2 linked regions of the Microbaculum marinisediminis genome follow. The protein of the gene in region 2 interacts with the protein of the main gene of each other region in a pairwise test. Links are inferred from orthologs where the notes say so. Each region holds a gene or a part of one and is shown on either strand. Other genes may lie near its edges. The genes, in order: MUB46_RS12980 and sufA.

Region 1 (15,604 bases), on a different replicon or contig from region 2:
CGGTCGCAGGGGATGGCGCCGCGGCTGATCGCGCGGCTGCGTTCCCAGGCGGTCAGGTCGTAATGCGGTTTTCCCGTACGCGGCGGCCCCTGATACGACGAGCGCTGGACGCCGAGGGAAAAGGCGAAGCGATGCAGCTCCGCCTCGCTGTCGGCGAGCAGGTGGCACCACTTGCGGCCGTGCCAGTGCCAGATCGCCTCGTCGACATAGACGGCCATCGCGTCCTCGCGCTCCCTCGCCCCCCTGACATACTACCCTCATGCCATACGCCCCTCATTGCCAGGTCAAGCCTGGTAATGACGTGCAGGGTTGCGAGCAGCGGCCGCGAGCTTCGCCCTCGTCCTTCGAGACGCGGCTTCGCCGCTCCTCAGGATGAGGGCTGCGAAGGGCGCATCACCGGCTTCTCCCCCTCCGCGCAGTCCCGCGAAGGCGGGACTCCACAGGCCGCATCGCCCTGCCTCACCAGTCCCGCGTCATGCCCGGGCGTGCCCCGGGCAACGCGTGCCGGATGGAGGGGGGGCCGGAACCGCGGCCGGACTCAGCCCGCGACGCCCAGCTTCTTCTGCAGGCTGGTCGACGACGTGGTGTACTGGAACACCAGCCGCTTGTCCGGATAGACGATCCGGTAGGCGGCCTGCGCCATTAGCGCCCCCTCGTGGAAGCCCGACAGGATCAGCTTCAGCTTGCCCGGATACCAGTTGATGTCGCCGATGGCGAAGATGCCCGGCTCCGAGGTCTCGAACTTCTCGGTGTCCACCGGGATCAGGTTCTCGTGCAGATTGATGCCCCAGTCGGCCACCGGCCCGAGCTTCATGGTCAGGCCGAAGAACGGCAGCATCCGGTCGCAGGCGATCACCCGTTCGGCCTTTTCCAGGTCGGTGACGGTGATCTCGCGGAGCTGGCCGCTCTCGCCCTTCAGGTCCGTCACCTGGCCGAGCACCAGGTCCATCTCGCCGGCCTCCACCAGCGCGCGCATCTTGTTGACCGAGTCCGGCGCCGCCCGGAAGGCGTCGCGGCGGTGGATCAGGGTGACGCGCCTGGCGATCGGCTGCAGGCTCAGCGTCCAGTCGAGGGCGGAGTCGCCGCCGCCGACGATCACCAGGTTGGCGTCGCGGAACGCCTCCATCTGCCGCACCGAGTAGAACACCGAGGTGCCCTCGTAGGCCTCAATGCCGCCGATCGGCGGGCGCTTGGGCTGGAAGCTGCCGCCGCCGGCGGCGATCACCACCACCTTCGCCTCGATGACCAGTCCCTGGTCGGTGCCGACGCGGAAGCCGCCGTCCGGCAGCCGCTCCAGCCTCTCCACCATGTGGCCGTAATGGAAGGTCGGGCCGAACGGCTCGATCTGCTCCATAAGCTTGTCCGTCAGTTCCTGCCCGGAGATCACCGGCCAGGCGGGAATATCGTAGATCGGCTTTTCCGGATACAGCTCGGCGCACTGGCCGCCCGGCTTGTCGAGGATGTCGATCAAGTGGCACTTCATGTCGAGCAGGCCGAGCTCGAACACGGCGAACAGGCCGACCGGCCCGGCCCCGATGATGGCGACGTCGGTGGAAATGGTGTCCGTCATGAAATCAATTTGCCTTCGGTCGAGTGGTGGATTTGACGGTCGTCACATCGCGTTCAGCGGACCAGGCGACGGACGTCAGACCCGAAAACCACACCAGAAACACAAACTGGCTGGTGTCCTTGTCTAAACCGGCGTTCGTACGGAAGCTGCTGAACATTGTGTCGAACTTCGGATACGGAGCACTAGCGGCTGAGACGCATCCACGGCCGGGTGCCCGGCGCCTCCTGCCGCCCGACGGGCTGCAGGTAGATCGGCACTTCGGGCCAATGCCCGTCCGCGAGTGCGCGGCGAGTCGGACCGTGACTTATGGCAAAGGCGGAAAATCCGCAACGCAGCATGAACGGAATCTGGTCGAGCAAGATGTCGCCCGTCGCCCGGATTTCCCGGGTGAAACCGAAGCGTTCGCGCAGCAAACGGGCACTCGAATAGGCCCGACCGTCCGTAAAGGCAGGAAAATTGAGCGCGATCATCGCGATCCGCTCCCGGTGCGGCACAAGGTCCTCCACCGGATCCTCGGGCAACAGCTCGACGCCGATCTCGCAGCCATCGCGATGTTCGCCCCCCTCGAGGCCTTGCCAGCGCGACGCCGGAACCAGTACGGAGCCGGTCTCCGGCAGCGCCTCGTCGTCGCCCAGGCGGCGAAAGCGGTCCGCCACAAATCCCTCTCGGGTCCAGATTTCGATTGTCGTCATGATTTGTGCCCCGGCACTCCGTCTCCGTCCTGTCCTCTGCCTCGCACCGGCCGCAGCACGCGCACCGTCTCGCCGTTGCGGGCGATATGGATGCCGCACTCCGTCTTGTCCCGCCCGCGCCAGCGCCCGGCCCGGGCGTCCTCGTCGTCGGCGACCGGGCTGGTGCACGGCGCGCAGCCGACCGACAAGTATCCTTTGGCAGAAAGCGGATGCCGCGGCAGCGCGTGGATCGTGCGATAGGCGGCGATCTCGGACGCCGCCCAGCCCGCCAGCGGATTGATCTTCAGCCGGTCGCCGTCGCGCTCCACCAGGGGCATCGCCTCGCGATCGGCGGTCTGATCGCGCCGGCGTCCGTTGATCCAGAGGTCGAAGCCGGCAAGCGCGGTCTCCAGCGGTTCCTGCTTGCGGATACGGCAGCACAGGTCGGCGTCGCGGCGGTGGAGATCGCCATCGGGATCGAGGGCCGCGAGCCGCCCGGGCTGCGGCGTCACCGAGCGAATGTCGACGAGGCCCAGCCGTTCGGCGAGCGTGTCGCGATAGGCGAGCGTTTCGGCAAAATGCTTGGCCGTATCGATGAAGAGCACCGGCGTGTCCGGTGCCACCCTGGAGACGAGGTGCAGGAGCACCACCGAATCCGCGCCGAACGACGACACCACCGCCGCCCGCCCCGGCGCCAGGTCCCTGACGGCATAGGCGATCAGGTCCTCGGCGCTGGCGCCGGCGAAAAGCCGATCGAGCGCTGCCGCTTCGAGCGACGCCGCCTCGGGCCAGGCGGCGCGGCCAGGTGTGGCCCCATTACGCCCGCCCGACGCCTGCTCGGGGTTAGGATCGTCCACCATAGAGCGCCTCCTGGAACGGTGCGTTGCCGAGGCGGCGCCAGGCGGCCAGGAAGGTTTCCTCGCGGCCCTCGCGCAGCGTCAGATAGGTGTCGACGATGGTCTCCACGGCATCGACGACATCGTCGGCGGAAAAGCCCTTGCCGACGATCTCGCCTATGGCGGCGTCCGCCCCCCCGATCTCGGCACCCCCGCTCTCGCCAACCCCGCTCCCGGCACCGGCAATCTCGCCCCCGGGGGCGCCGCCCAGCGTGATCTGGTAGAATTCCTCGCCTTTCCGGTCGACACCGAGAATGCCGATGTGGCCGACGTGATGGTGGCCGCAGGCGTTGATGCAGCCCGAGATCTTCAGGCTGAGGTCGCCGATCTCCGCCTGCCGGTCGGCGTCGGCGAAGCGTTCGGACAGCCGCTGGGCGATGGGGATCGACCGGGCGTTGGCGAGCGCGCAATAGTCGAGGCCGGGGCACGCGATGATGTCAGTGGCGAACCCGGCGTTGCCGGTGGCCAGTCCCGCCGCGACGAGGCCGTCATAGACCGCGCGCAGGTCGTCCTTGCGGACATGCGGCAGGATCAGGTTCTGCTCGTGGCTCACCCGGATCTCGTCGAACCCGTACCGTTCGGCGAGGTCGGCGACGGCGTCCATCTGCGCCGCGGTCGCGTCCCCCGGCACGCCGCCGACGGGCTTCAGCGAGATCGTCGCCGAGACGTAGCCGGGCACCTTGTGCGGATGGGTGTTGCGCGCGATCCAGCGCCCGAACGTCGGATCGGCCTTCCAGGCCGCTTCCAGCGCCGCGCTCCTGGCCGGCAGGTCGGCGAAGGCCGGCGGGGCGAAATAGGCCGCGATCCGCTCGCGCGCCTCCGCCGGCACGTCGAGGGCGCCGCCGCGCAGGGTCTCGAACTCGGCCTCCACGCCCGCGCGGATCTCCTCGATGCCGCGCTCGTGCACGAGGATCTTGATCCGCGCCTTGAACTTGTTGTCGCGCCGGCCATAGCGGTTGTAGACGCGCAATATCGCCTCGAGATAGGCGAGCAGCGCGTTCTCCGGCACGAAATCGCGGATTTCCCGGCCGACCATCGGCGTGCGGCCCAGGCCGCCGCCGACGAAGACGCGAAACCCGATGCCTCCGTCCGGTCCGCGCCGCAGCTCCAGCCCGATGTCGTGGACGCGGATCGCCGCGCGGTCGCGCGCCGCCGCCGTCACCGCCACCTTGAACTTGCGCGGCAGGAACGAGAATTCCGGATGCAGCGACGACCATTGCCGCACGATCTCGGCCCACGGGCGCGGATCGGCGACCTCGTCGGCGGCCGCACCGGCGAAGTGATCGGTGGTGACGTTGCGGATGCAGTTGCCCGAGGTCTGGATCGCATGCATCTCGACCTCCGCCAGCTCCTCCAGGATCGTCGGGATGTCCTCGAGCCTCGGCCAATGGAGCTGCAGGTTCTGGCGCGTGGTGAAGTGGCCGTAGCCCTTGTCGTAGGTACGCGCGACATGGGCGAGCTTGCGCAGCTGACGGGCCGACAGGGTGCCATAGGGAATGGCGATCCTGAGCATGTAGGCGTGGAGCTGTAGATAGACGCCGTTCATCAGCCGCAGCGGCTTGAACTGCTCCTCGGTGAGGTCCCCGGCGAGACGCCGGTTAACCTGGTCGCGGAACTGCTCCAGCCGGTCGCGCACGAAGGCGTGGTCGAATTCGTCGTAGCGGTACATGGTTTTCTTCGCTCTTGGAGGTCTGCCGTTTGCACCGATGCCGATCGGGACACCGCCACCGCGGCCGTCCGGTCCGGTATCGTGGTGGCCCTCAGGCCGTTTCCCGCGCGGCACCCGTCGCCGCGTTGCCTGCCACCGCATTGCCCGTCGTCGGGCCGCCGGCGCGGATGCGCTCGCGCAGCCGCACCGGCTGGACGCCGCGATCCTCCGCCTCGACGTCGATCAGGTAGGGCTCTACCACCAGCCGCGCCGCCACAGCCTCGCGGCCGGCCCGCTCGGCGACCTCGGCATCGGCGTTGGTCTGCACCAGCCGCGCCGCGCCGAGATCGACGGTCCAGTCGCGATCGCCGAGATAGACGACGCGGCCGTCGGCCAGGCGGTTTGCGGTCAGGACGCGAAAATTGCTTGCATATGCCATTATCGTCCTCCTCGTATCCGTTCTACGCCGCCAGGGCGGCCTTTGCCGCGAAGCTTTCGGCGTCGGCCCAGTCGCCTTCGGCCACCGCGCGGCCGACGAAGATGACCACCGGCCCGGTGACGTCGCCCCGCCCCGCCAGCGCCGGCAGCCGGTCCAGGCGCCCGAAGAACCGCCGCTGGTGTGGCCGGCAAGCGTTCTCGACCGCGGCGACCGGGGTATCGGGTGAAAGGCCGTGTGATATCAGGGCGTTGGCGACCTCGTCGGCGACGCTGCGCGCCATGTAGAGGCTGATCGTCGCGTCGGATCGGGCCAGTTCCGCCCAGTCGAGCCCGTCCGCGCCCGGTGCCGCGTGTCCTGTGGCGAAGACGAGCGCGGACGCATGCGCGCGATGGGTCAGTGGGGTGGCCGTATCGGCCGCCGCCCCCAGCGCCGCCGTGATGCCAGGCACCACCGCGTGCGCGATGTCCGCCTGCCGCAACGCGGCGAGCTCTTCCCCGGCCCGGCCGTAGACCATCGGATCGCCGGCCTTCAGCCGCACCGTCCTGTGCCCGGCCTTCGCCTCGGCGATCAGGATCGCGTTGATCTCGGCCTGCGAGGCGTTGGCCCTGCCCTTGCGCTTGCCCACGTCGATCCGCCGCGCGTCGCGGCGCACGACATCCAGCACCTCCGGCTCGATCAGGCCGTCATGGACCACCACGTCGGCCTGCGCCAGCACCCGTCGGGCCCGCAGCGTCAAAAGGTCGGCCGCCCCCGGCCCGGCGCCGACGAGCCAGACGAAGCCCTGCCCGGGGTCGCCAGGACGCCGGGACTCCAGAAGTTTCGCCACGCTCCGGCGCAGCGCCGCGGCGCCATTCGTGGCGGCGACCGCCATCTCTTCGCCGGTGAAATAAGCCCGCCAGAAGTCAAGCCGCGCCCGGCCCGGCGGCAGCAGCGCCGCCACCCGGCCGCGCAGCTCTCCGGCAAGTGTCGCCAGACGGCCGGTGCCCGGAGTCAGCATGTCCTCGATCTTCGCCCTGAGGAGACCGGCCAGCACCGGCGCGGCGCCCTCGGTCGAGATCGCGACCGTCACCGGCGCGCGGTCGACGATCGCCGGCGTCAGCACGTCGCACAGCTCCGGCCGGTCGACGACGTTGACGGGAACGCCGGCCGCCCGTGCCAGATCGGCCAGCGCGCGGTCGTGGATTTCGTCCTCGGTGGCGATGAAGGCGAGCGCCGCGGTCGCGAACCGATTTTTGTCGGGCCAGACCCGACGATGCGACGACGGAACCGACGCGAGAAGCGACGCCAGGGCGGGCTCCGGCCGGGGTGCATGGACCTCGATCTCGGCGCTCGTCTTGGCGAGCAGCCGCAGCTTCGCCGCCGCCGCCTCGCCGTTGCCGGCTATGATGACCCGGCGACCGTCTACGACCGCCGAGACGGGAAAGGTTTTGAGTTTGCCCATGTGCGTTTGCCCGTGTCGGACCTCGAGACTGACCGCGCCGAATATGGCGCGGCCGCCCCTCGCCGGGCAACCGGAGAACTCAAGAAAAACCAAGCAAATTCAATGTATTAGGAAATTTTGGAACCTGATGCTGCAACGCGGCGGGATGCGGGGACTGTGTTTCCCGGTTGCCCGCCGCGGCAGCATGGCCGCCCCGGTTGATGGGGTCAGGCGGATGGCGTCAGGCGGCCGCGGTCGCCGCCGACTCCTCGGACTCGCAGCCGGCCTCGGCCGTCAGGCTGACGCGCAGGCCGTCGAGGTCCTCGTTCATCAGGATCTGGCAGGAAAGCCGGGAGTTTTCCTTCGCCGTGGCCAATTTGTCGAGGGCGTCCAGCTCCTCGTCATTGGGTTCGGGAAGCCGGTCGAGCCATTCGGACTCGACCTCCACATGGCAGGTGCCGCAGATACCGGCGCCGCCGCATTCCGCCTTGATCGGAATGCCCCAGTCGCGGATCACTTCCATGACCCGCCAGCCCTCGAGCGCCTCGAGGACGTGTTCACGACCTTCACAGTCGCGGACGATAAGCTTCATGTCGTCTCCCTCTCGATTGGATGGCCGTCTCGAAGCCGACAGGGGACGTTAAGCCGGTGCTTGTTACAGATTGCCTTGCGATCTGTCAAAAACGCCGGAAATCGACGGAAAAACCGCCCGAAATCAATCTGTCTGGACGCTCAGCCCTGCCGCTCGGGAACGTCGACGATAAGGCCATCGAGCTCGTCGGTGACCTTGATCTGGCAGGACAGCCGGCTGGTCGGGCGGACTTCATAGGCGAAATCGAGCATGTCCTCCTCCATCTCGGAGGGGCCGCCGGTCTTATCGAACCAGTCCTCGCGCACATAGACGTGGCAGGTCGCGCAGGCGAGCGCGCCGCCGCATTCGGCTTCGATGCCGGGCACCGCGTTGCGGATCGCCGTCTCCATGACCGTCGATCCGACTTCGCCCTCGACGTCGTGGACGGTTCCGTTGTGCTCGATATAGGTGATTTTGGGCATGGGTACGGTCTGATCGGCCTGAAAGCGGGTTTCCTACGGGGGACAACTCGATGCGCCGGCGGAAAACGCGGCACCATAGGCCCCTATAGGCGAAGACAGCCGTCCACGCCAGCCCCCGCGAGGTCGCAGGCCGGATCGGCCCTGCGTGGGCGATGCCCCTCAGTGCTCGACGAAGAGACTCCGGATGTAGCCGTTGACGGCGTCGACTTCCCGTTCCAGCGCGGCGATGGCGTTGCGACTGCGGTCGTCGTCGACATTGTGGCCAAGAAGCTCGGCCGTCTGGGCCCTTTCGGCAACGCCCCATGCCCCGATACCGCGTGCCGAGCCCTTGATGGTGTGGGCGGCCCGACGCCAGTTCTCGACATCGCGCGCTTCCTTGAGACGATTGAGATAGATGCGCGACTGGGTCATGAAAAGCTGCAGCACCTCGCGCTCGAGGTCGGCATCGCCAAAGGTGTGGCGGGCCAGATGGACGAGATCGACGGGGGCTTCGTGCGTAGCCGGCGTCTCGTTGACAAGATAGGGGTCGACGAACTGGCCCATGGACGGCTCCTTCTCCCGGGCGCCTGAACGCCCGCATTGCTGCATTGCAGAATGCCCGCCGCCTGATAAGGATGGGTTAATCTGATCGTATAGACTCGGACCTATCGGCTCATAGGGCGCTTTCGGGGGGATTTTCTCCGAGAATCCTGTATCCGGCATCGGTCAGGCGGCAGACGAGCCAATCGGGTTTGATCGGGTTGTTGAACCAGGGTTCGGCCCAGCCGCTATCGATGCACGCGCGGATCGTCTGATGGTTGATCTGGCGCCCGTCCGGACCGAACAACGGCAACTTGCCGCCCGGCTGGCCGATACCGCGCTTGAGATAGCTCCGTTGCGCCCGAGTGAGTTGCGGCGAAACCGCCCTTCCAGCGCCAGCCCGCGCCACGCTCAGCCTCCATCGTTAACGATGTATTAACACGCCGTTTCACGGGTGTTTTCCCCGCTTGCATTTGGCACTAGACTGTCGTCTGCGGCAAGTGTCAGCGGACACGGACCGAGCGGTCGGTATTGGCGACGCCCGGAAGACGGGGGTATGGCAATGCCGCGGTTTGGTATTGGGGGGTGTATCCTCAAGTCAGACCGGACGCCGGTTCGGGCGGTGGCTCGAAGATGCGGCGGGCGGGCGCCCGAATGGTATTGAGTACGGACGTGAGGCAGTTGGACCATGGCAAAACAATCCCCGAAGACACGCGACGCGGCAGAAGCGGCCCTTTCGGCCGTCGAAGAAGCGCTTTCGCTCAACGGCGACGAACAGGCGCTGGCGGATGCGCTCTCGAAAGACGCTGACGGCGCGGAAAAGGCGACCGAGTCGGTCAACCGCGCCGTTGAACGCGTTGTCGAGGCCGCGCGCGAGCAGCCGGCCCGCAAAGGCGCCAAGGACGCCCCCGACGGCCGCAAGCGCGGCTCGGCACGCCCTGCCGACGCGGCGGCCAACGACTCCCGACGCCCTGCCAATGACGATCGTCCGACCCTCGGCCACATCGTCTACTCGATGCAGCGCAAGGCCCCGCGCACGCCGTTCTGGGTCGCCGGTATTGTCTCGCTGTTGTGGATCGCCGTCTGCGGCGCCGTCGGGTACGGCCTTTACGGTTCCTCGCTCTTCTCGCTGACCGATCCCGACCTTGTCCGCTCCGATCCCGGCATAGCCCTGGTCTGGGCCGCGATCGCGGTCCCGGTGCTGATGTTCTTCGCCTCCGCCGCCATGATCTGGCGGGCCCAGGACCTACGCCTCGCCAGCCAGTCGCTCACCGAAGCCGCCATCAAGCTCGCTGAGCCCGAAGGCGTCGCCAAGGAAGCCGTTCTGACCGTCGGCCAGGCCATTCGCCGCGAAGTCGCCGCCATGGGCGACGGCGTCGAACGGGCGCTGGCCCGCGCCGGCGAACTGGAGGCGCTGATCCACGGCGAAGTGTCGTCGCTAGAGCGCGCCTACCACGAAAACGAGATCCGCATCCGCTCCCTCATCGACCAGATGTCGAACGAGCGCGAAGCGCTTCTCAACAACGCCGACCGGCTGCGCGCCGCCATTGCCGGGGCACACGAGAACCTGTCCCAGGACCTGGCGAGCGCCGGCGATCGCATCACCGGCTCCGTGTCGGCCGCCGGCGACCGTGTCACCGAAGCCCTGACCCGCCGCGGCGACGAGATGACGGACGCGCTGACCGCCTCCGGCGACAACCTCATTTCGACGCTCACCACCCATGGCGACGAATTCGTCCGCCGCCTGTCGCAGACCGGCACCGACGTCGCCCAGACGCTCACCGAAGCCAGCGAAATGGTCACGGTCACCCTCGACCAGCGCGGCCGCGAGGTGAACGAGGCGTTCGGACGCACCGGCATCGAGATCGTCCAGGACCTGTCGGACCGCGGCAACGCCATCAACGAGACGTTGGCCTCCACCGGCCATTCGCTGATCCAGTCGCTGACCGACCGCAGCGCCGAGGTCACGCATCGTCTCAGCGAGACCGGCAATCAGCTCTCGCACACGCTGGTGCAGCGCGGCACCGAGGTCACCGATCGCCTGTCGACGGTCGGCGAGCAGATCTCCGAGACCATCGCCTCGAGCGGCAACGCCCTGACCTCGCGCCTCGACGAAACCAGCAAGACCATCGAAGACACGGTCAACAACCGTGGCGCCGAACTGACCGAACGCCTGGCCGCTGCCGGCACAACGTTCACCGAGGAAATCGTGCGACGCACGGCCGATTATTCCGAGCAGCTGGGCACCGCCGGCGCCGAAGTCGCCCGCGCCATCGCCCAGCGCAGCGCGCAGGTCACCGAGAACCTCAATACGTCCTCGCAGAAGCTTCTGGAGGCGATGGGTAGCCGGACCGAGGAGGTCGAGGAGAGCTTGCGGCGCACGGTCGCCGACGTCGATCACACGCTGTCCGTCAAGGGCAGCGAGCTCGTCGACAAGCTGGCGTTCCGCTCCACGGAGATTTCCGAGCTGCTCGATCACCGCTCGGCGGACCTCAACGAGATTCTCTCCAACCGCTCCGCCGAGATCACCGAGACCCTGATGACGCGCGGCGAAGCCCTGACATCGGCCCTCGACAGCCGTCTGGAAACCTTCGGGTCCGTGCTGGAAGAACGCAGCAGCGCCATCGAGCAGACCCTGTCGAACCGAGCCGACGCCTTCGTCCGCTCCGTCGCCGACCGCGCCTCGGACATCGACGGCATGCTCGGCAAGCGCCTCGGCGACATCTCCACTACGCTCGTCGAAAAGAGCGACGTCCTGGAGAAGACGCTGGAAAGAAGCGTCGAAACGGTCGAATCCGCCTTCGATCGCCAGACACGTCAGCTCGGCGAGACGCTCGAGACGCGCGCCAACGATATCAACATCACGCTTGGCGCCCGGGGCAACGAGATCGAGCAGACGCTCTCGACCCGCGCCGAAAGCATCAGCGCGGCGTTGGGCAGCCGGTCCAGCGAAATCAACGCCATGCTTGGCGACCGCGCCAACGAGATCGAGCAGACGCTCGCGACCCGCGCGGACAGCATCAACGAGGTGCTGGGCAGCCGCTCCAGCGAGATCAACACCATGCTCGGCGACCGCGTCAACGAGATCGAGCGCACGCTTACGATCCGGGCGGCGCGCATCACCGAAGCGCTGGGCAGCCGCACAGACGAGATCAATTCGGTGCTGGGCGAACGGGCTAAAGAGATCGAGGACACGCTTTCGACCCGCGCGGACAGCATCAACGAGGTGCTGGGCAGCCGCTCCAGCGAGATCAATGCCTCGCTTGGCGCCCGCGCTAGCGAGATCGAGCAGACGCTCTCGACCCGCGCCGAAAGCATCAACGAGACACTGGGCAGCCGCGTCAGCGAAATCGACGCTTCGCTCGGCGCCCGCGCCAACCAGATCGAGGAGACGCTCTCCACGCGCGCGGTCAGCATCAACGAGGCACTGGGCAGCCGCTACAGCGAAATCAACGCGATGCTCAGCAACCGGGCCAACGAGATCAAGCAGACCCTCTCGACCGGCTACGAAAGCCTCAACGAGACGCTGGGGAGTCGGTCCAGCGAAATCAACGCGATGCTCGGCAGCCGGGCCAATGAGATCGAGCAGACCCTCTCGACCCGCGCCGAAAGCATCAACGAGACGCTGGGCAGCCGCACCAGTGAGATCAGCGAGCAGTTGTCCACCAAGGCAGCCGAGATCGAGCGGATGCTTTCAAGCCGTGCGGAAAGCATCAACGAGACGTTGAGCAGCCGCTCCGGCGAGATCAACGATCAGCTGGCCGCCCGGGTCGGCGAGATCGAGGAAACCCTTGTCGTGCGTGGCGGTCGCCTGATCAACGAGATCACCAGCCGCTCCGGCGACATCGAGGAGGTCATCGGCTCGGCGAGCGAGACGGTGACGCGCGTCCTGTCCGCCAAGGGTGGCGAGATCACCAAGCAGATCGCCCAGGAAGGCCTGGAGGTGACCAGGGCGATCTCCGAGAGCGGCCAGCACGCCTACGACGCGCTGGAATCGCGCGGCCGCAAGATCGTCGAGGAGATTTCCGAGACCAACGCGTCGCTGACCACCAATATCGAGGCGATCCTCGAGCGTCTGGGCGACTCCAACACCCTGCTCCGCTCCGTCCTCACCGGTGCCAGCGACAACCTGTCGGCGATCGAGGCGACGCTCAGCGATCGTGTCGGCGAGTTCCGCTCCGCCGTCGCCGCCGTTTCCGCGGACGCCGGCGAGACCAGCGACCGCATCGGCGCTCAGGTCAGGCTGCTCGAGGACATGTCCACGAAGGTGCTCGCCGATATCGGCAGCATGGCCGAGCGCTTCGACGCGCAGGGCAAGGACCTGGCGATCACCGCCGACCGCCTCGACCGCACCAACGCCGAAATCGACGAGGCGATCGAAGCCCGCCGCTCGCGCCTCGACGATCTCGCCTCCAGCCTGACGGCGCGGGCACAGGAAATCGATGGGCTCATCACCGGCTACACCCAGGCGATCGAGCGGACCCTGGTGTCCGCCGAGGCGCGCGCCAATTCGCTCGGCGAGATGCTGCAGTCGTCGACCCGCGATGCGTCGGAACGGCTCCTGTCCGAGTTCGAGCGCCTCAACGGCTCGGTAGAGGACCTTGCCGGAGCCATGGGCCAGCGCGCCATGGCATCCACCAAGGCGATCTACGAGCAGCTCGACGCCGTTCGCCGTGCCGCCGACGATGTCGCCGCCACGGTCACGGATCGCACCTCCAGCTCGGCCCAGACGCTGCTGTCCGAGATCGAGCGGATCCAGTCGACGGCCGACGATATCTCCGTGGCGATGTCGAACCGGGCGATCAGCTCGACCCGTTCGGTAGCCGAGGAAATCCAGGGCATTCAGGACATCGCCGAAGCCGCGAGCGCCGGTATTTCCGACCGGGCGCAGCTTACTGCCCGCGCTGTCAACGAGCAGTTCGATTCCCTGCGTAAGTCCGCCGAAGAGATCCGGCAGATGCTCTCCGACACGGCGTCCACCTCGTCGCGCACCATCGCCGAGCAGCTCGAATACATGCGGCTGTCGGCGGGCGAGGAAGGCGAGCGTGCGGCAGGCGCGGTCCGGTCGGGCTTCGAAGGCGCCACCAAGGAGATCGCCGATATGCTGCAGGCGGCGACAAGCCGCTTCTCCGAAGCCTCGCAGGACATGCGGACGGCCGCAAAGTCGATTGCCGAGGAGCTGGAGGCGACGCGCACGGAACTCAAGCGCGGCGTCTTCGAACTGCCGCGCGAGACCCAGGAGAACGCCGCCGCCATGCGCCGCGCGGTCGCCGATCAGATCAAGGCTCTGAACGAGCTTTCGGAGATCGTCTCCCGGCATGGCAACACCCTGGACGTCGCGGTGCCGGAGCGCCGTCACGCCGCCGCCGGCGGTGGCGGTACGACGCTAGCCCAGCCGGCGGCCGCGGCCCGGCAGCCCGCCGAGACAGCCCCAGCCCCGGCCCCTGCCCCGGCCCCTGCCCAACGGCAGGAGCCAGCCAGGCCGGCTCCCGCCAGCCAGCCGAAGAAGGCCGCCCCGGCGGCCGCCGCTGAGCAGCGCGGCGGTAAGGCTGGGTCCGACCGCTGGTCCCTGTCGGATGTCCTGGCGAGAGCGGAACGCGCGGAAGAGGCAGAACCGGCCGCCCCGCGCACCGAGGAACGAACCGAGCGGTCGCCTGCCCACATGATGGAGTCGCTCAACGCGATCGCGGTCGATATCGTCCGTTCGATCGACGACAACGCCTTCATGGAGCTCTACGAGCGCTATCGCCGGGGCGAACGCGACATCTTCATCCGTCGCCTGTTCGCCCAGCGAGACCGCGGCGTGATCGACGAAGTCCGGCGCAAGTATCGGCGCGACCCGGAGCTGCGCGACGCGATCGACCGCTATCTCGACGGCTTCGAGCAGTTGATCGACGAGATCTCCCGGACCGACCGCGACGGCGTCATGCGCCAGATGTACCTGACGTCGGAGCCGAGCAAGGTCTACGCGATCCTGTCGGATGCATCGGGCCGGACGTCCTGATCGCCCGACACAAGCGCCTGCAAAACGAAAGGCCGGTCCCTCGGGACCGGCCTTTTTTCATGTCTCGGAGGCGGCGCGGCGATCAATCCCAATGCTTGCGGGAGTCGCGCGAAGACATGTCGCCCCATGCCAGAACCATCATGAACAGCGCGAAGACAGCCAGGATGATGGCCAAAACCAATTGCTCTCCACCCGACACGGCATTTCCCCTTTTTTCCTGTTTCCGGACGGCCCGGCTTGTCGCAACGGAAAGGCAAATCCGCTGACGTCACATTGATCCGGATCAAGCCGTCGGCCCGCGGGAATGAGGTGCCGGCGGAAGGGGGAAACCGTCCATCGACACGGCCCGCCTGACCGTACCGCCCATGTCGCGGCAACGAGCCGCCACCGTTCGGTCTCAAGCGGTCTCCGACAACGGGCTCGGACCCCGCCAGGTTAAGAAATCGGCTAAAATGTCTTTCGGTCCGTTAACCGCTCCGCACTGGCGGAGGTGGCGAAACCGTAAATTATTCGTTGCGTAATCACGGGATTCCGGAAATTGCTAGTCGATACTTGATGGATTTTGCGTTCGGATTTGCCTTTTATTTATAACTAACGGCATCTTTCGGCCAAAAAACGCCCAGCTATTCCAATCCGCTCCCTTTACGCCGGTTTAACTATTCTGTTCTCGAATGCGCGCAATTGCCCTAACGGAACCCCGCTTCGGCGGCAAACAAGTAAAAATATGGAAGAGGAAAGCGCGATGTCAGGCACTCGGATTAACCAAGCGGATCATGGCGGCGATTCGACCGATCGTGATCGTCGACTGAACTTCATGCAGATCACCCCGGAGACCGGCACGCTGCTGGCCGAATTCTGGAAGCATGTCGAGCCGGCGTTGCCGTCGATCCTGGACGGTTTCTACGCCCATGTCTGCTCCGTGCCGAAACTTGCCCGAAAGGTCGGCACTGACGAGCCGCGGCTAAAGCTGGCGCAAACCGCCCATTGGGGGCGCCTGTTTTCCGGCCGGTTCGACCACGCCTATGTGGAAGGCGTACGCGTCATCGGCATGATCCACAACAAGATCGACCTGGAGCCGCGCTGGTATATCGGCGGCTACAACTTCGTGCTGGCCAAGCTATCCGCCCTCGCCGTGAAGACCTATCGGCGGAACCCGGCAAGGCTCGAGGCCGTCCTCACCGCACTGAACGCGGCGGTGATGCTCGACATGGACTTCGCCATCTCCATCTATCAGGAAGCAATGATAGAGGAGCGCGGCGCCAGGCAGCGCAAGCTGGACGCTGCCATCTCGGATTTCGATCAGACCATGCACGGTGTCATCGCAACCGTCCGCGGCGCGGCCGACCAGATGCAGTCGACCGCCTCGACACTGGCGAGCGGGGCC
Region 2 (15,680 bases):
GCCTGGAGCGAGGTCCTGCCGGGGCTGCGCGTCAAGGCGGTGCAGGAAGGCCCGCGGACCATTAGGCTGGTCGAATTCCAGGGCGGGTTCGTGGAGCCCGGCTGGTGCGAGAAGGGCCACGTCGGCTTCGTGGTGTCGGGCCGCCTGACGGTCGAGTTCGATAGCGGTGTCGAGGTGTTCGAGCCGGGCCAGGGCCTGTTCTTCACGCCGGGCACGGGCGGGCGGCACAAGGTGCGCCAGCCCGACGGCGAGACCGCGCATGTCTTCCTGACCGAGCCGATCTGACGTTCCCGGGCGGCCTGGTCCGGACCTTCAGTCCTCAGGAGTGCGTCCCGAGGCGCCCGCCTCAAGTCCAGACGGGAGCCCCGGGGCTCGGCATTCGGCACGTCGTCGGGGATATGCCGCGAACGCGGCCCCGACCATGGTCCTTGATGCGGTCGGCCTCAGCCGGCGGCGTCGTTCTTGGTCTTCTTTCCGGACTTCTTTTTCTTCTTTTTCTTCTTTTCCGGATTGTCGGCAGTCTGCTTCTTGGCCTGCTTTTTCTCGGTCTCGGCCTTCGTCTCGGTCTCGGCCTTGGCCTTCTTCTTGTCGGTGGCGAGGATCACGGCGCTGGCCGCCTGATCGAGGACCGGGGTCGGGGTGAGCGGTATGCCGCTTTTCGCTGCCGCAGGACCGGCCAGGGCGGCGACTAGGACGGCGAGAGGGGCAATCACCTTGGCTTTTCTGGCGATCACTTCAGAGCTCCTGTTGGACGGAAACAATGCCGGGAGCGTTGCGCGCAACTCGCGGCGGAATCAAGGCAATAGCGACTGACGGAGAACTTATTTTTTCGCGAAGCTGCCCGCTCCCTTGCCGCGTACGGGGGCATGGTCTAACGCTTGGCCCCGGGAGGATCGTCAATGCCGCGTCTGCAGTCTCAAATCAGCACGACATCCGAGGACTTCCAGCGCAATGCCGACGCGATGGCCGCGCTCGTCGCCGACCTCGAGGCGAAGCGTGCCGCCGCGGCGCGCGGCGGTCCCGACCGGGCGCGCGAACGCCACCTGAGCCGCGGCAAGCTGTTGCCGCGCGATCGCGTGACGCGGCTGCTCGATCCCGGCGCGCCGTTCCTCGAACTGTCGCCGCTCGCCGCCCACGGCATGTATGACGACGACATCCATGCCGCCGGCGTCATCACCGGCATCGGCCGTGTCGAGGGGCGCGAGTGCGTCATCGTCTGCAACGACGCGACGATCAAGGGCGGCACCTACTATCCGATGACGGTGAAGAAGCATCTGCGCGCCCAGGAAGTGGCGATGCAGAACAACCTGCCGTGCCTGTATCTGGTCGATTCCGGCGGCGCCAACCTGCCCAACCACACCGACGTGTTCCCCGACCGCGAGCATTTCGGCCGGATCTTCTACAACCAGGCCACCATGTCGGCGGCCGGCATTCCGCAGATCGCCGTGGTCATGGGCTCGTGCACGGCGGGCGGCGCCTACATGCCGGCGATGTCGGACGAGACCATCATCGTGCGCAAGCAGGGCACGATCTTCCTCGCCGGCCCGCCGCTGGTGAAGGCGGCGACGGGCGAGGTGGTTTCGGCGGAGGATCTCGGTGGTGCAGACGTGCACGCGCGCCTGTCCGGCGTGGCCGACCATTACGCGCTGGACGACGACCATGCCCTGAAACTGGCCAGGCGAATCGTCGCGAACATGAATCGGCGCAAGGACATAGACCTGGATCTTCAGGAACCGATTCAGCCCGCCTACGATCCCGGCGAACTCGACGGCGTGGTGCCGGCGGCGCTGAGCCAGCAGTACGACATCCGCGAGGTGATCGCCCGGCTGGTCGACGGCTCGGAGTTCGACGAGTTCAAGAAGCTCTACGGCACGACGCTGGTGACGGGCTTTGCGCGGATTTCGGGCATGCCGGTCGGCATTCTGGCCAATAACGGCATTCTGTTCTCCGAATCATCGCTGAAAGGCGCGCATTTTATCGAATTGTGCTGCCAGCGGCGCATTCCGATCCTGTTCCTGCAGAACATCACCGGCTTCATGGTCGGGCGCGACTACGAGGCCGGCGGCATCGCCAAGGACGGGGCCAAGCTGGTTACGGCGGTCGCTTGTGCCCAGGTGCCGAAGATCACGGTGATCGTCGGCGGCTCGTTCGGCGCCGGCAACTACGGCATGTGCGGGCGCGCCTACGGGCCGCGGTTTCTGTTCATGTGGCCGAACGCGCGCATCTCGGTGATGGGCGGCGAGCAGGCCGCCTCGGTGCTGGCGACGGTCAGGCGCGACAATATCGAGGCCGACGGCGGGCAGTGGAGCGCGGACGAGGAAGAGGCGTTCAAAGCGCCGATCCGCGACCGCTACGAGGCCGAGGGGCATCCGTATTTCGCCAGCGCCCGGCTCTGGGACGACGGCATCATCACCCCGCGCGAAACGCGCCGCGTGCTGTCGCTGGCGCTGTCGGCCACGCTCAACGCGCCGGTGCCGGAGACGAAGTTCGGCGTGTTCCGGATGTAAGGTTCCGGATTTGTGGCGGGGGGCTCCGGAAACGAAATTGCCGGGACGAGCCCGGCAATGACGTAGAGACGGAATGTGGGATGCCCGGGCGCGGCCCGGGCATCGCGAGCGTGCCGGCCCTCAGGCCGCGTCCTCTTCCGACGCGGCGGCTTCGAGCCGCTTGTCGACATAGGTGCCGCAGACGTCGATCAGCTCGTCGACCTTGTCCTCGAAGAAGTGGTTGGCGCCGTCGATGATCTGCTGGTCGATGACGATGCCCTTCTGGGTCTTCAGCTTGTCGATCAGCGACTGCATGTCGTTGGGCGTCACGACCCGGTCGGCGGCGCCGTGGACGATCAGGCCGGACGACGGGCAGGGGGCCAGGAACGAGAAATCGTAGAGATTCGGCTGCGGCGCGACCGAGATGAAGCCTTCGACCTCGGGGCGGCGCATCAGCAGCTGCATGCCGATCCAGGCGCCGAAGGAGAATCCGGCGATCCAGCAGGCGCGCGCGTCCGGGTTGAAGCTCTGCACCCAGTCGAGCGCGGCGGCGGCGTCTGACAGCTCGCCGAGGCCGTGGTCGAAGCTGCCCTGGCTGCGCCCGACACCGCGGAAGTTGAACCGGAGTACCGCGAAACCGCGCTCGGCGAACATGTAGTACATCTGGTAGGCGACCTGATTGTTCATCGTGCCGCCGAACTGCGGGTGCGGATGGAGAATCAGCGCGATCCGCGAGCTCTTGGTCTTCGGCGGATGATAGCGTCCTTCCAGGCGGCCTGCGGGCCCGGTGAAGATGACTTCCGGCATTGAACGCGATGTCCTCTTTTTATGGTTGGCAGGACGCGGGTGGCTGGCGGCTCGGTTTATCCGCTCGCGCGCTTTCGACGGTCGTCGGCGCGCTGGCGTTTCCTTGACACCTACCCGACACCCTCCTACAAACTCTTTAGAAGTTTTCGAAACTGTGCTTCACCGGATCGCGGCTCGACGCTGCGAGCGTGTGGCCTGTCCGGAAGCTCCGACACACACCACATATCTTGTGTGGAATGCAAGAGTTCAAGGCACCGAGGCGGTGCCGAAGGTTGAGAGGACGGCATGGTGGGGGCGAACGTCGCCTACCTGGACCATAACGCGACGGCGCCGGTCCGCCCCGAAGTGATCGAGGCGGTGACCGAAGCCTTACGCGTGACCGGCAACCCGTCGTCCGTGCATTCGGCGGGCCGTGCCGCCCGCAAGCTTGTCGAGGACGCGCGCCGCGAGGTGGCCGCGCTCGTCGGCGCGGAGCCGGCAGATGTCACCCTCACCAGCGGTGGCACCGAGGCCAACGCGCTGGCGCTGGCGCGGCGCAAAGACGGCGAGATCCTGCTCGCCTCGGCGATCGAGCACCCGTCCGTGCTCGGCGGCGGGCGATTCCCGGCCGCCTCCGTCGAAACGCTTCCGGTGACGCCGGCCGGCGTGGTCGATCTCGCGTGGCTGGAGAAGCGGCTTTCCGCCGCGCCCGTCCCGGCGATCGTCTCTGTTATGCTCGCCAACAGCGAGACCGGCGCGATCCAGCCGGTGCGCGAGGTTGCGCGGCTGGCGCGGGACGCAGGCACGCTGGTTCACTGCGATGCCGTCCAGGCGGCGGGTCGGCTGGAGATCGATATCGCCATGCTGGGCGTCGACTACCTGACCCTGTCTGCCCACAAGATCGGCGGCCCCCAGGGCGCCGGCGCGCTGGTGCGCCGCGACAAGACCGTCGCGATCACGCCGCTCTATCGCGGCGGCGGCCAGGAGCGGTCGCAGCGTCCGGGCACCGAGGCGGTGGCCGTGATCGCCGGATTCGGCGTCGCGGCGCGGCTGGCGGCCGGCGAAATCGAAAAAAGTGGCGAAATCGCGGGGCTGAGGGACTGGTTCGAGTCGGCGCTACGCACTATCTCGCCGGGTGCGGTGGTCTTCGCCGGTGAAACGGCGCGGCTCGCCAATACCAGTTGCTTTGCGGTGGAAGGGATTTCGGCGGAAACCGCCATGATCTCGCTCGATCTCGATGGCGTGTGCGTCAGTTCGGGGTCGGCCTGCTCGTCGGGCAAGGTCGGCGCCTCGCATGTGCTCTCGGCAATGGGTGTCTCGCCGGACCTTGCCTCCGGCGCGATCCGGGTCAGCCTCGGCTGGTCGAGCGAAAAGAGTGACGTGGAAAGCTTCATCAAGGCCTGGCGGCGCGTACAGGACAAGCGCGACCGCCGTCGGCAGGAGGTGATTGAAGCGGCATAAGCGAAACCCGTGGTCCTTGAAACCGCGAGTGAAGGAGCAATTGATGCCTGCAGTGCGCGAAACGATCGAGCATGTCAGCGAGATCGACGTCGACAAGTACAAGTATGGGTTCTTCACCGACATCGAGACGGAGAAGGCGCCCAAGGGCCTGAACGAGGACATCGTCCGGTTCATCTCGGCCAAGAAGGAAGAGCCCGAGTGGATGCTCGAGTGGCGGCTCGACGCCTACAGGCGTTGGCGTACCATGACCGAGCCGACCTGGGCCAAGGTCGAATACCCGAAGATCGACTTCGAGGATCTCTACTACTATGCCGCGCCGAAGACCACGCCGGGGCCGAAGAGCCTCGACGAGGTCGATCCGGAGCTGCTCGCCACCTATGAGAAGCTGGGCATTCCGCTGAAGGAGCAGGAGGTTCTGGCCGGCGTCGAGGGCGCCAGGGTGGCCGTCGACGCGGTGTTCGATTCGGTCTCGGTGGTGACCACCTTCCGCGAGGAACTGGCCAAGCACGGCATCATCTTCTGCTCGATCTCGGAAGCGATCCGCGAGCATCCCGACCTCGTGCGCAAGTACCTGGGCTCGGTGGTGCCGACCAGCGACAACTTCTATGCCACGCTGAACTCCGCGGTATTCTCGGACGGGTCGTTCGTCTACGTGCCGCCGGGCGTGCGCTGCCCGATGGAGCTGTCGACCTATTTCCGCATCAACGAGCGCAACACCGGCCAGTTCGAGCGCACGCTGCTGATCGCCGACAAGGGCGCCTATGTCAGCTATCTCGAAGGCTGCACGGCGCCGATGCGCGACGAGAACCAGCTCCATGCCGCCGTGGTCGAGCTGGTGGCGCTGGACGATGCCGAGATCAAGTACTCGACGGTGCAGAACTGGTATCCGGGCGACAAGAACGGCAAGGGCGGCATCTACAACTTCGTCACCAAGCGTGGCGACTGCCGCGGCCGGAACTCCAAGATCTCCTGGACGCAGGTCGAGACCGGCTCGGCCATCACCTGGAAGTATCCGAGCTGCATCCTGCGCGGCGACAACTCGCGCGGCGAGTTCTACTCGATCGCGGTGTCGAACGGCTATCAGCAGGTCGATTCCGGCACCAAGATGATCCATCTCGGCAAGAACACGTCGAGCCGCATCATCTCCAAGGGCATCGCCGCGGGTCACTCGCAGAACACCTATCGCGGCCTCGTCTCGGCGCACGCCAAGGCGACCGGCGCGCGGAACTTCACCCAGTGCGACTCGCTGCTGATCGGCAACCGCTGCGGCGCGCATACCGTGCCGTATATCGAGGCGAAGAATTCCCAGGCCGTCTTCGAGCACGAGGCGACCACCTCGAAGATCTCCGACGACCAGATGTTCTACTGCATGCAGCGCGGCCTGTCGGAGGAGGAAGCGGTGGCACTGATCGTCAACGGCTTCGTCCGCGACGTGCTGCAGCACCTGCCGATGGAGTTCATGGTCGAGTCCCAGAAGCTGATCGGCATCAGCCTCGAGGGCAGCGTGGGCTGAGGCGGGCACGAGGACGGATCGATGATCCATCGCATCCGGCACGCCCATACGCCGCCCGCGCGCAGCACTACGAGAGACGCGAAAGCCGCCGCTACGGAACCGCACCGAAACGCGACACCGTTATTCGATACGCAAACTGTTGGAACCCGATATGCTTGAGATCAAGAACCTGCACGTGAAGATCGCCGACGAAGACACGGAGATCCTGCGCGGACTCGATCTGACCGTGAACGCAGGCGAAGTGCACGCCATCATGGGCCCGAACGGATCGGGCAAGTCGACGCTGTCCTACGTGCTCGCCGGCAAGGACGACTACGAGATCACCGACGGCCAGATCCTGTTCATGGGGCAGGACCTCACCGAGATGGAGCCTGACGAGCGCGCCGCCGCCGGCCTGTTCCTTGCCTTCCAGTACCCGGTCGAGATCCCGGGCGTCGCCTTCATGACGTTCCTGAAGACCGCGCTCAACGCGCAGCGCAAGGCGCGCGGCGAGGGCGAACTGTCGACGCCGGACTTCATGCGCGTGGTGCGCGAGAAGGCGGGCCAGCTGAACGTCAGCCAGGAGATGCTGAAGCGGCCGGTGAACGTCGGCTTCTCCGGCGGCGAGAAGAAGCGCAGCGAGATCCTGCAGATGTCGCTTCTGGAGCCGAAGCTGTGCGTGCTCGACGAGACCGACTCCGGTCTCGACATCGACGCGCTACGCGTCGTCTCCGAGGGCGTGAATTCGCTGCGCTCGCCCGAGCGCGCGATGGTCGTCATCACCCACTATCAGCGCCTGCTCGACCACATCGTCCCGGACGTGGTGCATGTCATGTCGGCGGGCCGGATCGTGAAGACCGGCGGCAAGGAACTGGCGCTCGAGCTCGAGAAGTCCGGATACGCGGCCTTCACGGAAGCCGCGTGAGCCGGATGGCGGGAGATACAACCATGAACGTCGAGGTCCGCAACAAGCAGACGGCCGCCGAACAGGCGGCGAGCGAGCAGTTCGCCGCCGTTGCCGCGATGCTGCCGGGCACGGAAGCCGTCGCGGCCGTTCGCAAGCAGGCGATCGCGCGCTTTGCCGCGAGTGGCCTGCCGCATCGGCGCATCGAGGAGTGGAAATACACCGACCTGCGCGCCGCGCTGCGCGAACTGCCGCCGCCGGCAACCGCATCGGACGCGCCGATCGGGGCCGACACGCTGGGCGAACTGGATGCCTGGCGGATCGTGATCGTCGACGGCGGCGAGCCGCGGCTGCCGAAGGAGCTGGCCGATCAGGGCGTGACGGTCTCCCGTCTCAGCGAGACGCTTGCCGCCGGCACGCTCGAAGGCGAATGGCCGGAGGGCACCGAGTCGGCGATCTTCGACCTGAACACCGCCTTCGTTTCCACCGGCGTGGGGATCCGCGTCCCGGAAAACGTGCATATCGACAAGCCGATCCAGATCGCCTGCGTCACGACCGTGCCGACGGCGGCGTCGGTCTACCTGCGCAATCGCGTCGACGTCGGCGCCGGCGGATCCGTGACCGTCGTCGAGACCTTCGAGGGCCCGGACGGGATCGGCTATCTCGTGAACTCGGCGACGCGCCTGTCGGCCGAGCGCGACGCGGCGCTGACCTGGGTGAAGGTGCAGCACGACGGCGACAAGGCGATGCATTTCTCCACCGTCGCCGCCGACGTGAGCCAGGGCAGCAAGCTGACCATTGCGCCGTTCACCACCGGCGCGGCGCTGTCGCGCAACCAGTTCGCGATCGCCTTCACCGGCGAGCACGCGGAGGTGAACCTGGCCGGCGTCCAGCTTCTTGGCGACCGTCAGCATGGCGACACGACGCTGTTCGTCGACCATGCCCTGCCGGACGGGGCGAGCCGCGAGCTCTTCAAGTCGGTGCTCGACGAGCAGGCGCGCGGCGTGTTCCAGGGCAAGATCCTGGTGCGCCAGGACGCCCAGAAGACCGACGGGCGGATGATGATGCAGGCGCTGATGCTGTCGGACCGGGCTGAGGTCGACAGCAAGCCGGAGCTGGAGATCTACGCCGACGACGTGCAGTGCGGTCACGGCTCGACGTCGGGCCGGATCGACGAGGACCTGCTGTTCTATCTGCGTGCGCGCGGCATCCCCGAACTGACCGCCAAGGCGCTTCTGATCGAGGCGTTCGTCGGCGAGGTGGTCGAGGAAATCGGCCACGCGGCGGTCGGCGAGGCGCTGTCGAGCCTCGCCCATGACTGGGTCATGCAGCACGCACGGCAGGAGTCCGTCTCGTGAGCGGCTACGACGTCGAGCGCATTCGCGCGGACTTTCCGATCCTCGCGCGCGAGGTCTACGGCAAGCCGCTCGTCTATCTCGACAACGCCGCGTCGGCGCAGAAGCCGCGGCAGGTGATCGAGGCGATCAGCCACGCCTACGAGCACGAATACGCCAACGTACATCGCGGGCTGCACTATCTGTCGAACACGGCGACGGAGAATTTCGAGGCCGCCCGCGAGACAGTGCGCGCGTTCCTGAACGCGCCGTCGCCCGACGAGATCATCTTCACCCGCAACGCCACCGAGGCGATCAACCTGGTCGCCTATTCGCTGGGGCAGGGCATGGATGGCTCGGGCGTGGGCGAGGGCGACGAGATCGTGCTCTCGATCATGGAGCACCATTCCAACATCGTGCCCTGGCATTTCCTGCGCGAACGCAAGGGCGCGGTCCTGAAATGGGCGCCGGTGGCCGAGGACGGCAGCTTCCTAATCGAGGAATTCGAGCAGCTGCTGACGCCCCGCACCAAGATCGTGGCGATCACCCACATGTCCAACATGCTGGGCACGGTCGTGCCGGTGAAGGAGGTCGTGCGGCTCGCTCACGAGCGCGGCATTCCGGTGCTGGTCGACGGCAGCCAGGGCGCGGTGCACCTCAATGTCGACGTGCAGGACATCGGCGCCGACTTCTATGTCTTCACCGGCCACAAGGTGTACGGGCCGACGGGCATCGGCGTGCTCCACGGCCGCAAGGAGGCTCTGGAGGCGCTGCCGCCCTTCAACGGCGGCGGCGAGATGATCCGCGACGTGACAACCGACACGGTCACCTATGGCGACCCGCCGCACCGATTCGAGGCGGGAACGCCGCCGATCGTGCAGGCGATTGGACTGGCGGCCGCGCTGGACTACATGGACTCTGTGGGCCGCGATGCGATCCAGGCGCACGAGGAGACGCTGCGCGACTACGCCCACGAGCGGCTCGGCGCGATGAACTCGCTCAGGATCTTCGGCACGGCGCCGGGCAAGGGCGCGATCGTCTCGTTCGAGATGACAGGGGCGCACGCCCATGACGTGTCGACGGTGATCGACCGCTACGGCGTCGCCGTGCGGGCCGGGACGCATTGCGTCCAGCCGCTGCTTCAGCACTACGGGGTGACGTCGACATGCCGTGCCTCGTTCGGAATGTATAATACGCGCGAGGAAGTCGACCGCCTGGCCGAGGCCCTCGGCAAGGCCCAGCAGTTCTTCGCCTAGGGGAGGCGGACCGATGAACGACATCAGGAATACAGCGCCCGACGCAGCAGACGGATCGTCAGCCGCTTCGGCCGCCGATACCGGAGCAGACACGGGCTCCGCGATACCGACAGAGGAACTCGACCGGCTCACCGACGACATCATCGGTGCGCTCAAGTCGGTCTACGATCCGGAGATCCCGGTCGACATCTACGAGCTCGGCCTGATCTACAAGATCGATGTCGACGACGACCGCAACGTCGCCATCGACATGACGTTGACGGCCCCGGGCTGCCCGGTCGCCGGCGAGATGCCGGTCTGGGTGGAAACCGCGGTCAGCTCCGTCAGTGGCGTCGGCGACGTCACGGTGCAGATGGTGTTCGACCCGCCGTGGGATCCGAGCCGCATGTCGGACGAGGCGAGGGTCGCGCTCGACTTCTTCTGACCTATATAGGGTTTAGGAAACCGGTCCTGATCAAACAGTTGGAACCATGACGACGGCAACTCCACGACCCCGGCCCAAGGTGGTGACGCTTACCGAAGCGGCGGCCGAGCGCGTGCGCGAAATCATCGCCAATTCCGACAAGTCCATCGTCGGCGTGCGGGTCGGCGTCAAGAACGGCGGCTGCGCCGGCATGTCCTACACGATGGAGTATGCCGAGGACGTCGCGGCGTTCGACGAGGTCGTCGAGGACAAGGGCGTCAAGGTCCTGATCGATCCCAAGGCCGTGCTGTTCCTGCTGGGCACCGAGATGGACTTCCAGGTCGACACGCTGTCGGCCCGGTTCGTGTTCAACAATCCGAACCAGACCTCGGCCTGCGGCTGCGGCGAATCGGTGGCGATCACACCGGTCGCGCTCGACGCCTGAGGCGTCTGGGCCGCGCCGACGTGGTGGGCGATGGCGATCACGTCCGAATATAGCGACTTCGTCACCGAGCTGTTCGCCGGGTTCGGGCCCGTGCGGCTGCGGGGCATGTTCGGTGGCACCGGTATCTTCCACGACGACGTCATGATCGGCCTTATCGCGGACGGTACGATATTCCTGCGCACCGACGCGGCGCTGGCGGCCGACATGGCCGCGGAAGGCAGCACGCCGTTCGTCTATTCGAGCACGTCGAAAACCGTCGAGATGCCGTATTGGCGGCTGCCGGAACGGCTGATCGACGAGCCGGATGACCTCGCGGCGTGGGCGCGGCGCGCCTATCAGGCCGCCGCGCAGGCCAGGAAACCCAAGAAGAAGCGGTCGAAGAAGGCCGTGTGAGGTCTCAGGCGACGGCCGACTTGTGGGGCTCGTCCGAAAGGTCCGATTCGGAGGTGACGCGGTTGCGGCCGTTGCGCTTCGACGCGTACAGCGCCATGTCCGCGCGCTCGACCAGGCTGTCGCGGGTGTCGTTGTGGCGCAGCGTCGCTATGCCGACCGACATCGTGATGCGTCCGAGGCTTTCCCCCGTCGAGCGCTTGATGAGCTCCTTGGCCATGACGGCGGTGCGGATGTCCTCGCCGACATAGACCGCGGCATCCAGGGCCGTGCTCGGCAGAATGACGGCGAACTCCTCGCCACCGTAGCGCGAGGCGATGTCCCGCCCCTTCACCGCGCTCCTGATCGCGGCGCCGACGAGACGCAGAACCTGATCGCCGGTCTGGTGGCCGAATGTGTCGTTGAACTGCTTGAAGTGGTCGATGTCGCACATCGCCAGCGACACCGGTTCGCCGCGCCGCATCGCGATATCGACGGCGCGCTCCAGGCTCTGGTCGAAATGCTTCCGGTTGGCGAGCCCTGTCAACTGGTCGGTCAGCGATTCGTAGCGGATCGCCTCGAGGCTTTCCTGAAGGTCGGTGATCTGGCCCTTCGAATCCTTGAGCTGGGATTCGAGCGAGGTGTTGCGCGCTTCCATTTCCGTGGTGGCGCGCAGGATCTTTTCGATGATCGAGCGGGTCTGCTGCTTGTTCTCGGTGCTGCCGAGACCGCTCGCGGCGGTGCGCAGCGACTGGCCGTACTGGTGGCAGGTTTCGCTGGAGGCCTCCAGCATTTCGACGATCTCGTCGAGCTCCTTGGAAACCCGCGCACTGACTTCGCCGACACGGTCGCTCAGGCGGACCGGTGACAGGAATTCGTCGTAGAAGCGTTCCGTCAGATCTTCCGGGAGATGGCCGAGCCGCTTCAACGCGTCATTGACGGCCTTGTTGAGTTCGCGATTGAACCCGGCCGCGTAGATATACCAAAGCTCGTAGTTGCGGGGGTAGGCCGGCGTGCGGTTGCCTTTGAGATAGGTGAGGGCCGCCTCGCCATAGGTAATCGAGCGATCGAATTCGTCCGTTCGTGTCACTGGCGATGGTCCCCCGAAACGCGACATTCCTCCGCGTGCTCCGCTGCGTAAGGAGCGCAGTCACAGTATTTTCCGCTGTCTTAACGCTGGGTTAAGTCGGCGGAAATCGCGGGGGCATCCGACGGATTATGAAAACTATTTGATAAGTCTGATTTATTCTTCAGGCGTGGCGTTGCGCCGGACCGGGCGCAGCAGAAAACTCGGCACATGTTCGCCGAGGCCGACGACGGGTTCGTCCTTCTCGGTCCTGTCCCTGTCGCGGCCGCGACCGGTTCGCTCGCCGCGCGGCTCGCGTTTCGGCTTGCGATCCTCTTTTGCGACCTCCGCCGCGGGCTCGGCGCGTTCGCGTCCGCCGCGACGGCGGCCACGTCCCCGGGTTTCATCGACGTCTTCCTTGGCGTCGATCTCCGCCAGATCCGGCGCGCCTTCGCGGCGCGGGATCGGCTTGCCGATGAGCTTCTCGATGGACGCGACGTATTTCTCGTCGGCCTTCGTCGCGATCGTTATCGCGTCACCCTCGCGGCCGGCACGGCCGGTGCGGCCGATTCGGTGGACGTAGTCCTCGGCGTGGGTGGGGACGTCGAAGTTGAAGACGTGGCTGACGGCCGGGATGTCGAGGCCGCGGGCGGCGACGTCGCTGGCGATCAGCAGGTTGATCTCGCCGGCGCGGAACTTGGCCAGCGTTGCCATGCGCTCGCGCTGGTCGAGGTCGCCGTGCAGGGCACCTGCATTGAAGCCGTGGCGCTGGAGCGAGCGGTACAGGGTCGAGACGTCGCGCTTGCGGTTGCAGAACACGATCGCGGTGGTGAGGTTCTCGGCGTCGCGGATCTCGCGCCGCAGGATCGCGCGCTTGTCCTTGGGCACGGCCGGCGAGACGATCAGCGCCTGACTGACGGTTTCCGCCGTGGTCGACTGCCGCGCCACCTGGACCTGAACCGGATTCTGCAGGAACTGGCCGGTGAGCTTTTCGATCTCCGGCGGCATGGTGGCGGAGAAGAACAGCGTCTGCCGGGTGAAGGGCACCAGGCGGCAGATCCGCTCGATATCGGGGATGAAGCCCATGTCGAGCATGCGGTCGGCCTCGTCGATGACGAGAATGTCGACGCCGGTCAGCAACAGCTTGCCGCGTTCCACATGATCGAGCAGGCGGCCGGGCGTGGCAATCAGCACGTCGGCGCCGCGATCGAGCTTCTTGTCCTGCTCGGAGAAGGAGACGCCACCGATGAGCAGCGCGACGGTCAGCTTGTGGTTCTGGCCGTAGATCGTGAAATTCTGCTCGACCTGTGCGGCGAGCTCGCGCGTCGGCTCGAGGATCAGCGTGCGCGGCATGCGGGCACGAGCACGTCCCTTCTCGAGAAGCGACAGCATCGGCAGCACGAAGCTCGCCGTCTTGCCGGTTCCCGTCTGGGCGATGCCGATCAGGTCGCGACGCGACAGGACATGCGGGATCGCCTCCGCCTGAATAGGCGTAGGTTCCTTGTAGCCGGCCGCTTCCACGGCCGAAAGGACTTTGGGGCTCAGACCTAGTTCAGTAAACGCCATCTACCGGCCACTGTGATCCGTGTGGCGGGATTGTCGCAAACACAGAGATTTCAAGGATGCTTGTTCCGCTTGGATTTTCGCGGAACATAATCGGTAGGCGCGCCGTGTCAACGGTGCTTCCGCGCTGTTTGTCATTTTTGGGTTAGCAATGGTTACTTTTGGCGGTGGTTCCGGAGCGGTATGACGGCGGCTGAAGCAGCCGTCATGCCGCCCGAGGGAGCTCCCCGCCGGCCGCTCACGATACTCAGTACGGGCGCCAGGGCCTCGGGTGCCACCATCGATGCGGATAGTGATGGCGGGGATAGGGATAGGCCCGCGGCGGATAGTAGACCGGCGGCGGAGGGGCGGCCCGGCCGTAGCCGCCGCCGTCGGCGAGATAGCGGCCGGACACCCACCCGACGATGCCGCGATAGTTCACCCGGCACCAGCCGCTGCCGCAGTTCAGGATGCTGACCTGATGGCCGGCGGGAATGACGGCGATCCGCGCGTAGCCCGTGCTCGGACCTCTGCGCATGTTCAGATCCGCCGTGACATAGGCCGCGGCGGCCACGCCAGCCGTGACGATCGTCGCGAGCGCGAAGGCGAGGGAAAAGAGGATCTTGCGCATGAGACGTCTCCTTGGTCGGGACGGATACGCCACGGTACCGAATCGGCGGCCCATTCCAAAGAGGACCGTCTCGCGCCGATCCGGCAGGTGTTGGCGCTGTCCAGCGAGCGGGCGCGCCCGATCGCGTGCCACGACCCTCGCCGGACCACGCTCAGTTGCTGAGCGTTGTCAGCTGGTAGGCCCCGGGGCCGCCGAGCATCAGCATGAATTCATCAGGGGCACCCGTCGCCAGGTCGATCACGTCGACGAAGGCATTGGTTCCCTCCGAAACGGTCTCGAGCCGCAGATCGGTGATCCGCGTCGGCGTGCGGGCGATCTCGGCGACCTCCACGCTCGACACGATCCCCTCGCTGGCGCCGCGGCGCTCGATCCACTGGACGAAGAGGCGCGCCGCGGAGGGCCGGACCGGGGAGCGCGCGAGCACGAACCGGTAGTAGCCGCCTCCGGCGCCGCCGCGCCATTCGCCGCCCGTGCGCAGGGTTATGACCTCGGCCGGCATGGCGGCGATGCCGTTGGCGACCGTGTCGGCCCGGGCGCCGGGGACAAGAAGCAGGAAGGCGAGAAGGAGGGCGGATATCGGTGCGCGCATGTGCTATCGGGTCCCGGTCGTTAATATCGGCGACCGGTTCATGCCCGATTCAAAGGGCTGGTGCCACGGCCGAAACGACGGCCCCAGTGACGGCAGCAGCCGGGGCCGCAGCGAGGGGAGACGTCCTGATGTGCGATCCGATCGTGTTCGTGCCCGGCCTGCTCTGCACGAAGGCGCTGTTTGGCCCGCAACTCGCCGCGTTCGAGGGCAGGGTGCAGTGCACCGTCGCCGATCACACGCGCCATGACGGCATGAAGGCGATCGTCGACTCGATCCTCGACGTCGCGCCCGAGCGGTTCGTGCTGGTCGGCCTGTCGATGGGCGGCTACATCGCGCTGGAGATGGCGGAGCACGCGCCCGAGCGCATGACCAAGCTGGTGCTGATGGACACCACGGCGCGTCCGGACCGGCCCGAGCAGACGGCGTTTCGCGAGGCGCTGATGGCGCAGGCGCGGGCGGACGGCCTTGGGCCGGTGATAGACCAGCTGCTGCCCTTGTTCGTCGACGACAGCCGTCTCGGCGATGCCGCTCTCGTCGCGACGATCCGGCAGATGGCGGACGACACCGGCGTCGACGCCTTCGTTCGCCAGCAGACGGCGATCATCGGCCGTAAGGACGCACGCCCCGACCTCGGCGACGTCCGTTGTCCGACCCTCGTGGTGTGCGGTGATCGGGACCGGCTGACGCCGCTGGAACTGTCCGAGGAAATCGCCGCGGGCATTCCCGGTGCGCGATTGGAAATGATCGAAGGCAGTGGCCATTTGACCACGCTCGAGAAGCCCGAGGCGGTGAATACCGTGCTGGAGGAATTCCTGGGCCTGTGAGCCGGTACGCCGCCTGATGGACGTCAGATTGACGGGCGCCAGACTGATGGGCGTCAGATATCCAGATCCTCGGCGAATTCGGCGTTTTCCTG

The links.
Region 1: the proteins of sufA (region 2) and MUB46_RS12980 interact in binary tests that used the Escherichia coli proteins (3 or more experiments, as listed by UniProt). The link is inferred for Microbaculum marinisediminis from one-to-one orthologs.

What each region holds. Positions count from the first base shown.
Region 1 is NZ_JALIDZ010000005.1:300,852-316,455, reverse strand. The notes cover bases 6,038-8,773. They hold MUB46_RS12980 (2Fe-2S iron-sulfur cluster-binding protein), read right to left. Parts: upstream 7,698-8,773; coding sequence 7,377-7,697; downstream 6,038-7,376. Other genes in these bases: MUB46_RS12970 (hypothetical protein), read right to left, coding at 8,350-8,625; MUB46_RS12975 (Hpt domain-containing protein), read right to left, coding at 7,857-8,240; MUB46_RS12985 (2Fe-2S iron-sulfur cluster-binding protein), read right to left, coding at 6,886-7,236; cysG (siroheme synthase CysG), read right to left, coding at 6,038-6,665. Also shown: MUB46_RS13020 (DUF4031 domain-containing protein), read right to left, coding at 1-218; MUB46_RS13015 (NAD(P)/FAD-dependent oxidoreductase), read right to left, coding at 539-1,570; MUB46_RS13010 (DUF934 domain-containing protein), read right to left, coding at 1,753-2,226; MUB46_RS13005 (phosphoadenylyl-sulfate reductase), read right to left, coding at 2,259-3,101; MUB46_RS13000 (nitrite/sulfite reductase), read right to left, coding at 3,085-4,806; MUB46_RS12995 (DUF2849 domain-containing protein), read right to left, coding at 4,898-5,224; more of cysG, read right to left, coding at 5,247-6,037; MUB46_RS12965 (apolipoprotein A-IV repeat region-like domain-containing protein), read left to right, coding at 8,905-14,220; MUB46_RS12960 (protoglobin domain-containing protein), read left to right, coding at 14,945-15,604. UniProt on the Escherichia coli protein: Ferredoxin are iron-sulfur proteins that transfer electrons in a wide variety of metabolic reactions. Although the function of this ferredoxin is unknown it is probable that it has a role as a cellular electron transfer protein.
Region 2 is NZ_JALIDZ010000012.1:111,472-127,151, reverse strand. What follows is about bases 9,067-11,878. They hold sufA (Fe-S cluster assembly scaffold SufA), read left to right. Parts: upstream 9,067-10,189; coding sequence 10,190-10,567; downstream 10,568-11,878. Other genes in these bases: MUB46_RS21485 (GGDEF domain-containing protein), read right to left, coding at 10,965-11,878; MUB46_RS21490 (TfoX/Sxy family protein), read left to right, coding at 10,598-10,960; MUB46_RS21500 (SUF system Fe-S cluster assembly protein), read left to right, coding at 9,733-10,143; MUB46_RS21505 (cysteine desulfurase), read left to right, coding at 9,067-9,719. Outside these bases: MUB46_RS21545 (cupin domain-containing protein), read left to right, coding at 1-285; MUB46_RS21540 (hypothetical protein), read right to left, coding at 444-734; MUB46_RS21535 (carboxyl transferase domain-containing protein), read left to right, coding at 900-2,507; MUB46_RS21530 (alpha/beta hydrolase), read right to left, coding at 2,628-3,293; MUB46_RS21525 (cysteine desulfurase family protein), read left to right, coding at 3,579-4,733; Fe-S cluster assembly protein SufB, read left to right, coding at 4,777-6,246; Fe-S cluster assembly ATPase SufC, read left to right, coding at 6,398-7,150; Fe-S cluster assembly protein SufD, read left to right, coding at 7,174-8,487; more of MUB46_RS21505, read left to right, coding at 8,448-9,066; more of MUB46_RS21485, read right to left, coding at 11,879-12,026; MUB46_RS21480 (DEAD/DEAH box helicase), read right to left, coding at 12,180-13,568; MUB46_RS21475 (SH3 domain-containing protein), read right to left, coding at 13,813-14,175; MUB46_RS21470 (hypothetical protein), read right to left, coding at 14,327-14,764; MUB46_RS21465 (alpha/beta hydrolase), read left to right, coding at 14,893-15,588; parE (DNA topoisomerase IV subunit B), read right to left, coding at 15,642-15,680. UniProt on the Escherichia coli protein: Is able to transfer iron-sulfur clusters to apo-ferredoxin. Multiple cycles of [2Fe2S] cluster formation and transfer are observed, suggesting that IscA acts catalytically.